DNA from 3 places in the Microcoleus sp. BROC3 genome. Region 1 is predicted to be linked to each of the others. Evidence: riboswitches for the same ligand, from Rfam matches in the RefSeq annotation. Region 1 holds a riboswitch; each other region holds the start of a gene.
What was found. A riboswitch is a leader RNA that binds a small molecule or an ion and turns the genes downstream of it on or off. The one in region 1 is predicted to bind cobalamin.
Positions count from the first base shown of each region.

Region 2: linked by a shared signal. The riboswitch ahead of QUB30_RS22410 (DUF1636 domain-containing protein) and the one ahead of QUB30_RS20730 (energy-coupling factor ABC transporter permease) in region 1 are both predicted to bind cobalamin.
Region 3: linked by a shared signal. The riboswitch ahead of cobG (precorrin-3B synthase) and the one ahead of QUB30_RS20730 (energy-coupling factor ABC transporter permease) in region 1 are both predicted to bind cobalamin.

Region 1 covers NZ_JAUBTQ010000033.1:15,782-19,060, forward strand. The annotation lists gene cbiQ (cobalt ECF transporter T component CbiQ) at 1-781, opposite strand, end outside; gene QUB30_RS20725 (energy-coupling factor ABC transporter substrate-binding protein) at 778-1,110, opposite strand; gene QUB30_RS20730 (energy-coupling factor ABC transporter permease) at 1,114-1,833, opposite strand; cobalamin riboswitch at 1,895-2,041, opposite strand; gene QUB30_RS20735 (Uma2 family endonuclease) at 2,299-3,018, shown strand; gene QUB30_RS20740 (hypothetical protein) at 3,018-3,257, shown strand; gene QUB30_RS20745 (FAD-dependent oxidoreductase) at 3,267-3,279, shown strand, end outside.
Region 2 covers NZ_JAUBTQ010000037.1:75,242-78,520, forward strand. The annotation lists gene QUB30_RS22405 (protein kinase domain-containing protein) at 1-1,456, opposite strand, end outside; cobalamin riboswitch at 1,591-1,737, shown strand; gene QUB30_RS22410 (DUF1636 domain-containing protein) at 1,760-2,170, shown strand; gene cobW (cobalamin biosynthesis protein CobW) at 2,539-3,279, shown strand, end outside.
Region 3 covers NZ_JAUBTQ010000117.1:1,473-4,751, forward strand. The annotation lists gene psbA (photosystem II q(b) protein) at 1-1,078, opposite strand, end outside; adenosylcobalamin-variant (AdoCbl-variant) riboswitch at 1,288-1,367, shown strand; gene cobG (precorrin-3B synthase) at 1,424-2,959, shown strand; gene QUB30_RS32640 (precorrin-8X methylmutase) at 3,127-3,279, shown strand, end outside.

The DNA.
Region 1 (3,279 bases):
CTAACAAAGTTAAAACCGTACAGCCAAACACAGCTTCAAATGTATATCTTCGCGAAGGTTTATAAGGGTAAGAATTCCAAACCCGCAGTTCTCCATTAAAGCCGCGCGAGGCTAAACTCAGCGATACTTGACGGTAGTTTTCCAAAGTTCGCTGAAGCAATTGCCCGATTAAAATGCTTAAACTCTGCATTCCCCGCTTCCAAGTGCGGTAGCCACAGCGAGAGTTTTGAGCAATCCAAAGTTCATCGGCGATCGCCAATAAGCTAAAAATAAACCGATACATTAGTAATAGCAGTTCCGTGACTAACTCTGGACAGCGTAATTGTCTGAGAATTTGCAAGATTTCGGTAAATGGCACCGTCAAGAGGATGAAATACATACAGCTTGTCGATGCGAAGGCGCGGGCAAACAGCCAGCTCACTTGGTATATTCCGGTGCGGCTCACATACAGATAAAAAGTGCCGGTGCTAATGCCCCAACCTTGCCAAATATCCCACTGAATTGCAGGGATACGATCGCCCGCAACCGCACCCATCGCCAAAGCAGGCAAACTTGTCAGCAAAAACATCAACGGTAGCGACAGCAACCGCAAATACAGTTTCCCCGGAATACCCGCATAGACGACGATCCAGACGGCCAACCAAAGGGCGATCGACAATTGGACGATCGCCCCAGAAACTAGAGACAGAATTAAAAGGGCGATCGCAAAGGATAACTTGTGAGATGGCGGCAACCCCCGCAAGCGATTTGTATAAGCCAGACTGTCAATCTGATGGTTCATTCCGACGATTTACGATCGGACTGCTGCCGAGATTGCGATCGGCCTTTATACAACCCAATGACGTACCCAACTACGCCAGCCCCCATTGCTGCTTGAGACGCAAACAATAGACTTGAAATTTCTCCGCTAGCCGGCTCAAACAAGTGATTGAACCAAGGTTTATAACCCGGTTGAATTTCAGTAATTGCTTTCTTAGCTTGGTCATCGGCACCACCATATTCACCTCGCACAAAAACGAGAGGAAACGCTGCCAGAACCATCACCGCGCCAGCCAACAGCCAATTTTGCCGCGAAGTAGATTGGTTATTTTTTGTAGGTTTTTGATTCACGGCTTATGACTCCTGTCTCAATAATTTCAAAGTTTCCAACTCCGGCTTCCCGTAAGAATGCAGCCAATTCCAGACCAATAGAGTCAGCAATCCCTCACTGATAGCCAGCGGTACTTGAGTGATAGCAAAGATGCCCGCAAACTTGAGAAACGAAGCCACAAAACCGCCGCTGGCTGCCGGAAAAGCTAACGCTAATTGAATCGAAGTCACCACATAAGTCAGCAAATCTGCCAAAGCCGCCGCACAAAAAATTGCCGCCCGCTGGCTGCCAGTTCGCAACAGCAATTGATAGATAAAATAGGCAGCGAAAGGGCCGACAATCGCCATCGAAAACATATTCGCTCCCAGCGTTGTCAAGCCGCCATGCGCTAACAGTAACGTTTGAAACAACAGGACTAAAGCCCCCAGTACAGCCATCACCGAAGGGCCGAATAAAATTGCACCCAAACCCGTACCCGTTGGGTGAGAACAACTGCCCGTTACCGAGGGAATTTTTAAAGCAGAAAGCACAAAAGTAAACGCACCCGCCAAAGCAAGCAAGAGTTTAAGTTCCGGGTGTTCTTTTGTAATGCGAGTAATCGATCGCAAACCTACTGCAAAAAAAGGCAGCGCCACCATCCACCAAAACGCAGCCCATTGCACCGGCAAAAAACCTTCCGAAATGTGCATAGCTGCGGCGGGCGTTGCCGAGCCCAAGACAATATAACAACTCAAGCCAGCCATCAATCCCAAGCTGACCAATTTCCGATTTCTGGCCTTCACGCTGAACCTCGCAGATGAGACTATGTAAATTAACACATCGGCGGGCATCCTGACTCAGAAAGCGACATGACCTTCATTACAGTTGCGGGACAGCGCCGGACTTGCACCGAACTTTCCCCGTTTCCTCTAACGGCTGCTCCCCATTAGAACCGACTGGTTAGACATAGTTTAGTCGATCGCGTAAGTCTCAGCAAATTTTTTACAAAAATTCATTCAGATTAACTCAGTCGAGATTACCTATTTTCTTGGTTCTATTGTTTCTCTTCCTTCGCGACAATAGCGCGAACGCGCCGCTTCGCTAACGCGCCTTCGCGGTTGGTTAAATAAATATTCTTTTAGTATTTATAAAGTAGTTTGTAGCCAGATCGACAACTATCGCAAAACAAGTAAACGCTATAATCTTAGTGAGTTTTGAGGAAAGCCGCCATGTTAGATTACAAATTTCCGAGGCACTGGCCCTCAGCCGATGAACTACCAGACTCAGATGAAAAGCCTGTGGATAACGAACTGCAAGAACTAATACCAGGGTTGTTAAAAGCAATCTTGCTGATACTTTGGGCAGAACGCATGGACTGGTTTTTTGGCATAGATATGGGTATTTATCATCACCCTGACGAACCGCCCATTGTCCCAGATGCTTTCTTAAGTTTAGGAGTAGAACGATTTTACGACGAAGAATTGCGCCCCAGTTACGTGCTGTGGGATGAAAATGTTCTGCCTACTTTTGTGCTAGAAGTTGTTTCCCCAACTTATCGCAAGGAATACAGCACAAAATTGGAGACTTATCAAACTTTAGGCGTACTTTATTACGTCATTTATTCTTCTCGCCGCCGCCGTAAACCTCATTTGGAAGTACACAAGTTAGTCAATGGGAAGTACGAGTTACAGCCAGGACATCCAGTTTGGATGCCTGAAATTGGTTTGGGGATTGGTTGTGAAAGGGGAAGTTATTCTGGGGTGACAAGGGAGTGGTTGTATTGGTATGATGCCGATGGAAAACGTTATCTGACTCCTGAAGAACAGGTGAAAGAATCAGCCCAGCGCGCCCAACAGGAATCGCAGCGCGCCGATCGATTGGCTGAACGTTCCGATCGATTGGCTCAGCGATTGCGAGAGTTGGGGATAGATCCTGATAATCTGAGCTGATGGCAATCAAGAGCACCAGACTGACGGACTCTGGACGCTTAGAAACCGGGTTTTTCAACCGAGGTCGATCGTCCTCAACGAAAGCTTTTCTGGAAAAAACCCGGTTGCTGCATCCAGGAATAGGTGAATATTTATCGCAAAAATCAGGAAAGATGCAGCTAGATTTGGAAAAAACAGAGAGTTTGACGGGAAACATTGAGATGCAGCTCAAAAAAATGACAATCAGCAGAGGTTATTAAATAATGGTCATGGATCTGCGTT
Region 2 (3,279 bases), on a different contig from region 1:
ATATCAATCCTATTAATCCTCCACATAAAGCTAGAAACCAATTAAAATCATATTTGTTTGATTGGGCTGTAATGGCGATTTCGGCGACTAAAATTCCCAAGAAGCCACTTGTAAAACCGATTGGAAGCAGGATAGTAGTAGTCCCAGAATACAAAAAGATGTCAACCTCCGGATCGGCGAAATCATAATCAATCCAGCCAAATATCAAAACTGTTAACAGCAAACAGCACATAAAAGTTACTAAGATCAAACAGAACATAAAAATCAGCCTGAATACCGACAAAAAATTAGTTTTTTGCGGTACTGGCAGCGGGGCTGTTGTAGCTTGCAATTCTATTGTATGAGTTTCTGGTTCAGAATTTGCGCGCAAGATGATTTGGCGGTTGTAAGTTTGACTTGCCAGCAATTTGCTCGTATCGACTGCGATTTTGCACTCGATATCATTGCTTTCAAATGCCTGCGGTTCAAAGGAGATCCAAGAGTGGTCGTAGGGCGTGTGGGGCGGATCGTTCGGATGCGGCGTGACTTCCCACCTGCCACAAAGTATTGTATCGGGAATTGGGTTGCTAATGGCAATCGTCCCTGTTAAGATTTCTCCATATTCAGTAGCTGTGAATTGAATGCGATCGCGCTCAATTCTCACTTTCGGCAAGCTGCTGACATCCAAAGCTTCTAGTGCAGCTAAAGCATCAGCAGCCGACTGATATCTATCTTGAATTCTCGGCGCTACCATCCTCTCCAACCAATTCATCCAACCCTGCTGCAACGGCGGTACTAAATGCCGAAAATGAATGCCATAATTAGCATCAATTAAATTACCTACATCCGCAGATTTTGTCCCAGTTAACAAACAAATCAGCGTTATCCCCAAGCCGTAAAGATCCGAGGCTTTGGTTAATTCTCGGTTGAACATTTGTTCCGGCGGCATGAATCCCATCGTGCCTTTGACGACGCTGCTAGCCGCGATATTTCCACCTCCTAGCCGAGCAAAACCGAAGTCTACTAAATAAACATTGAGTTCGTCATCTATTAACAAGTTTTCTGGCTTAATGTCGCGGTGAATTATCGGCTGTTTCTGAGATTGCAGGTCAACTAAAATCTCTAAACTTGCGATCGCAATTTGCTTGATATCCGGCGGCGAAAAAGTCCGCGCGACAGCAGATTCGGCATTTTTGTATTCCTGCACCATGCAGAAACCGCTGTCAGTTTGAAAAGAATCGAGATAGCGGGGAATGCCCGGAAAATCCAGACTTTGCAGCACTTTGATTTCCTGTTCGTAAGCTTCGTATTCTGCCCAGCTAGCACCTAATTGGGCAAATTGAAATTGCTTAATTACAACGGATATTTTTGTGTTAATTTTTGTGGCGAGATAGGTGACGCGGCCGCCCAAACTGTTGTATCCGAGTTCGCGAGTTATTTGATAGCCATGTTTGGAAAAGTCAGGAAAAGCGTTCATAGGTAATTACTATGGTTTGTAGTAAGGACTTTAGTCCTGAAGCCGTTATGTTATAAGGACTAAAGTCCTTACTAAGAACGAAACGATCGCTCCTACAAACATAACTTTTTTGAAAAAAGGCGGCAAGTGCGGTATGATGTGATTTCGCGATCGGTTCTAGCGGGGAGCAGTCGCTAGAGGAAACGGGGAAAGTTCGGTGCAAGTCCGGCGCTGTCCCGCAACTGTAATGAAACCGTTGTGGTTTCTCAAGTCAGAATGCCCGCCGATATCTAACTCACTTTTGAACGCATCTGCGAGGTACGGATGATGGATGGAATTAACACGGCTGTACGCACCAAGCACAGTCTATTTGTTTGCACTGCTTGCGCTAGTGTTTGGAAAAACGGCAAGCGCGAAGGCAAAAGCGGCGGTCAACAATTCATGGAAAATTTGTCGCAACTCGCTAAAGATTGGGAGTTTTCTGATAAATTTGAGATTCAAGAAGTTGAGTGCATGAGTGCTTGCAGTCACTCTTGTGCGGTGTCTTTTGCTGCGGTAGGAAAGTACACTTATCTGTTTGGCGATTTACCAGCAAATGAGTCGGAAAGCGTCGAGGCTGTACTCGAATGCGCGGGTCAATACTATGCTAAACCCGACGGTTTGTTGCCTTGGTCTGAGCGTCCTCAAGCTCTGAAAAAAGGCGTTTTAGCAAAGATTCCACCGCTGGGAAATTAGAGCATTTCTCGTTACCATGCTCTGCCCATTGGTGACAACTTAACGTCAAACCGACCGTCTCTCTTGTTTTTATCGAAATCTAGATCCCCCCTAACCCCCCTTAATAAGGGGGGGACAAGAAATATTCTCAAAGTCCCCCTTCTTAAGGGGGATTTAGGGGGATCTAGACTTCGCCTAAAAGCGACTTTTATTGTAGGTTTCTGTCTTAAGTTGTCACCTACATTCTCGGCCTGGGAGCGCATAGCCAGAGGCTCGGCCTCGTCTTAAAAGCGCTCCTTTATTCCAGCGAGGCAGAGCCTCTAGATTAGCATTCCCAGGCACAGCCTGGGAACGAGATATCCCATCACCAAATCAGCACAAAATTATCAATGCACAAAATCCCTGTTACTGTCATCACTGGTTTTCTCGGTAGCGGCAAAACTACCTTAATTCGGCACTTATTGCAAAATAATCAAGGTCGCCGCATTGCTGTTCTGGTCAACGAATTTGGCGAAATTGGAATTGACGGAGAACTGCTGCGCGATTGTCAAGTTTGCGACGAAGAAGAAAATGTCAGCAGCAATATTGTAGAACTAACAAATGGTTGTCTTTGCTGCACTGTTCAAGAGGAATTCTTGCCGACTATGCAGGAATTGTTGAAGCGTAGAGAACAAATTGATTGTATTGTAATAGAGACTTCTGGCCTCGCACTTCCTAAACCTTTAATTCAAGCTTTTCGCTGGCCGGAAATTCGCACGGGTGCTACTGTAGACGGTGTTGTTGCTGTTGTCGATTGCGAAGCTATTGCTAGCGGTACTTTTGTCGGTGATATCGATGCTTTGATGGCACAGCGGCAGGCTGATGATAGTTTGGATCACGAAACTCCGATCGAGGAATTGTTTGAAGACCAGTTAGCCTGTGCCGATATGGTACTTTTAACGAAGGTCGATCGCGTAGATGCTGAAACTCACCAGAAAGTCCAAAGCTGGTTGCAACAAGAATTGCGTCCGAGTGTGAAAATTGTGCCCTGCAAAGGTGGCGAAATTAACCCTGATGTGCTCATGGGATTTAATGCGGCGGTTGAGGATGATTTGGAGTCTCGTCCGAGTCACCACGACACTGAGGAGGAA
Region 3 (3,279 bases), on a different contig from region 1:
CGTTGATAGAAGGAGCAACCATTGCTACGGGAGTTGTCTCACCAGCAGCCAAGTCGAGAGGGAAGTTGTGAGCGTTGCGCTCGTGCATTACTTCCATACCCAAGTTAGCGCGGTTGATCACATCAGCCCAAGTATTGATCACGCGACCTTGAGAGTCGATAATCGATTGGTTGAAGTTGAAACCGTTCAAGTTGAAAGCCATCGTGGAGATACCCAAAGCGGTAAACCAGATGCCGACAACTGGCCATGCACCTAACAAGAAGTGCAAAGAACGGCTGTTGTTGAAGGAAGCGTATTGGAAAATCAAACGACCGAAGTAGCCGTGGGCTGCGACGATGTTGTAGGTTTCTTCTTCTTGACCGAATTTGTAACCGTAGTTTTGCGATTCGGTTTCGGTTGTTTCACGAACCAAGGAAGATGTTACCAGAGAACCGTGCATGGCGGAGAACAAGCTACCACCGAAGACACCAGCAACTCCCAACATGTGGAACGGGTGCATCAGGATGTTGTGCTCGGCTTGGAACACGATCATGAAGTTGAATGTGCCGGAGATACCCAAGGGCATACCGTCAGAGAACGAACCTTGTCCGATGGGGTAGATCAAGAATACTGCGGTGGCTGCTGCAACTGGTGCAGAGTAAGCGACGCAGATCCAAGGACGCATACCTAAGCGGTAAGATAGTTCCCATTCACGACCCATGTAGCAGAAAATGCCGATCAGGAAGTGAAATACTACCAATTGGTAGGGGCCGCCGTTGTACAGCCACTCATCGAGGGAAGCTGCTTCCCAGATGGGGTAGAAGTGAAGACCGATGGCGTTGGATGAGGGAACAACTGCACCTGTGATGATGTTGTTGCCAAACATTAAGGAACCTGCTACTGGTTCGCGGATGCCGTCGATGTCCACTGGAGGGGCTGCGATGAAGGCGATGACGTAGCAGATGGTGGCAGTTAGCAAGGTGGGAATCATCAAGACGCCGAACCAACCTACATAAATGCGGTTGTCGGTTGATGTTACCCATTCGCAGAAGCGTTCCCAGACGTTGGCGCTTTCGCGCTGCTGTAAGGTTGTGGTCATGGTTTTATGATTGCTGTATTTGGTTGTCAATGTTCGGATGATGTTTATATTATTAACTGTGTTGTTAAGGTTTGTAAAGGGGTGTAGCGACAGTTAAACTGATGACTGCGATTAGGAAAGCTGATGAGAGGGGAGAGATTGGCGATCGCCAGGGGTTTTGTTAAGAAAGTTGAGGGTTTTGCTTTGTGTGGGTCAGCTCGTGATACCTTTCTAAAACCTGAAAGCGGGAAAGTCCGGTGCAATTCCGGCGCTGTGCCGCAACTGTAAAAGTCAGAATGCCGATTTCGGGGGCGCTTTGTAGGCGTTTACTTTTGGATTCCCTGCGGAGCACGGGGAGGAGATTATTTGTTAGCTTTGACTGATTTGCCGACTTGTCCGGGTTTATTTTACGGTTCGATCGCCCGAGACGGAGTTTTATCGAGAATGCGGATTCCGGGGGGAATTTTAAACGCGCAGCAGTGTTGGACGATCGCCGATTTGGCCGATCAATACAGTACCGGCTGTTTGCAAGTGACAAATCGGGCAAATTTGCAAATCCGAGAAGTGAACTCGGAAATTGCCCCGGAAGTCTGGAACCGCTTGCAGGAATTGGGGATAGCGTCTCGCCACGTTGAAGTTGACCCAATTCGCAATATTATGGCAAGTCCGACAGCAGGGATCGATCGCCAGCAGCTACTCGATACTCGCCCGCTAGTGAAAGCTTGGGATGATTACCTGCAAACGCATCCCGAATTGTCGGAACTTTCGCCTAAGTTCAGTATTGGCTTCGACGGCGGGGAATCGGTTTCGATCCGCGATTTACGCAACGATATTTTATTAGCAGCAGAAGGGCGTTCAACCCAATCAAAAATCGTTTTTCGGCTGCATTTAAACGGCGATACAGGAATTTCAATCCAAGAATCGCAATGTATTTCAGTATTAGCCGCGCTCGCTAGCACCTATCTTGAATACACCAAAAATAGACCTCGAATTGATGGCAAAAAACCGCGTTTGCGTCACCTGCTGACAGATTGGGGCGCTGAAAGTTATCTAGAAAAGGTACAGCAGAATTTACCATTTTTATGGCAATTCACATCTGGCACCTTTCCCCAAAACAGGCAAGATGCCTGTGAAGCGAAGAGTGAAGTTCCTGGTGGGGTGGGCATCTTGCCCGCCCGCCCGATCGCCTCATCGGAAAAATCCCTCCCCCATCACCTACATCTCGGCATTCATCCTCAACAACAGTCCGGTTTCTCCTACATGGGAATTGCACTACCTCTCGGTAGGCTAGAATCAAAGCAACTGCGGAATTTGGCAAATTTAGCCCAGAATCTAGCCAGCGGTACCCTGAGACTTACGCCGTGGCAAAATCTGTTGATTTCTGACATCCCCAACTCCCAGCTTTTTGAGGTAAAACAGCAAGTAGCCGATTGGGGATTGCACTCGTCGGCGACTCGCCTAGATTCGTGCTTGGTGGCTTGTGCCGGCAGCAACGGCTGTGCGTCGGCGGCGACAGATACTCAAAGTCACGCCCTAAAAATGGTGAGGGATTTAGCGCAAAAATTGACGATCGACCTGCCGATTAACATTCATTTCAGCGGTTGCCAAAAGTCCTGCGCCCAGCACCGGCCAATTGATATCACGCTGGTAGGAATTCAGATTGAGCGAGGAGACGAGATAATCGAAGGTTACGACATTTATGCGGGTAGAAAAGATTTGCCCTTCGGACGACAAATTTTTCAGGCGGTGAGTGCGATCGAGATGCCCGATGCGATCGAGCGAATGTTGCGGGTGTATCAGCGGTTTCGAGATCGTTTGGAGTCATTTGGTGAGTTTGTCGATCGGCAGGCGATCGACCAATTACAGCAGTTATTCAGCGCCGAAAATCGGACTTTAAAGTGAAAAAATATCCCATTCAAACTGACAATTTTTAATTATTTCTCTTTGTATCTCTCTTGAGATTTCTTCCTTCGCGTCCTAGCGCTTACGCGCCGCGTAACGCGCCTTCGCGGTTAATTCAAAAAATCAATTTCAAAAATTCAACAAACTTCCCATAGCAGTTTTAAACAATGATTGACTACATTCGAGACGGAACAGAAATCTACACCAAATCCTTCGCCACAATTCGAGCCGAAGCAGATTTGTCAAGCTTGCCGCCCGATTTAGAATCCGTAGCCGTGCGACTAATTCACAGTTGCGGCATGACCGATATTGTTGCAGAT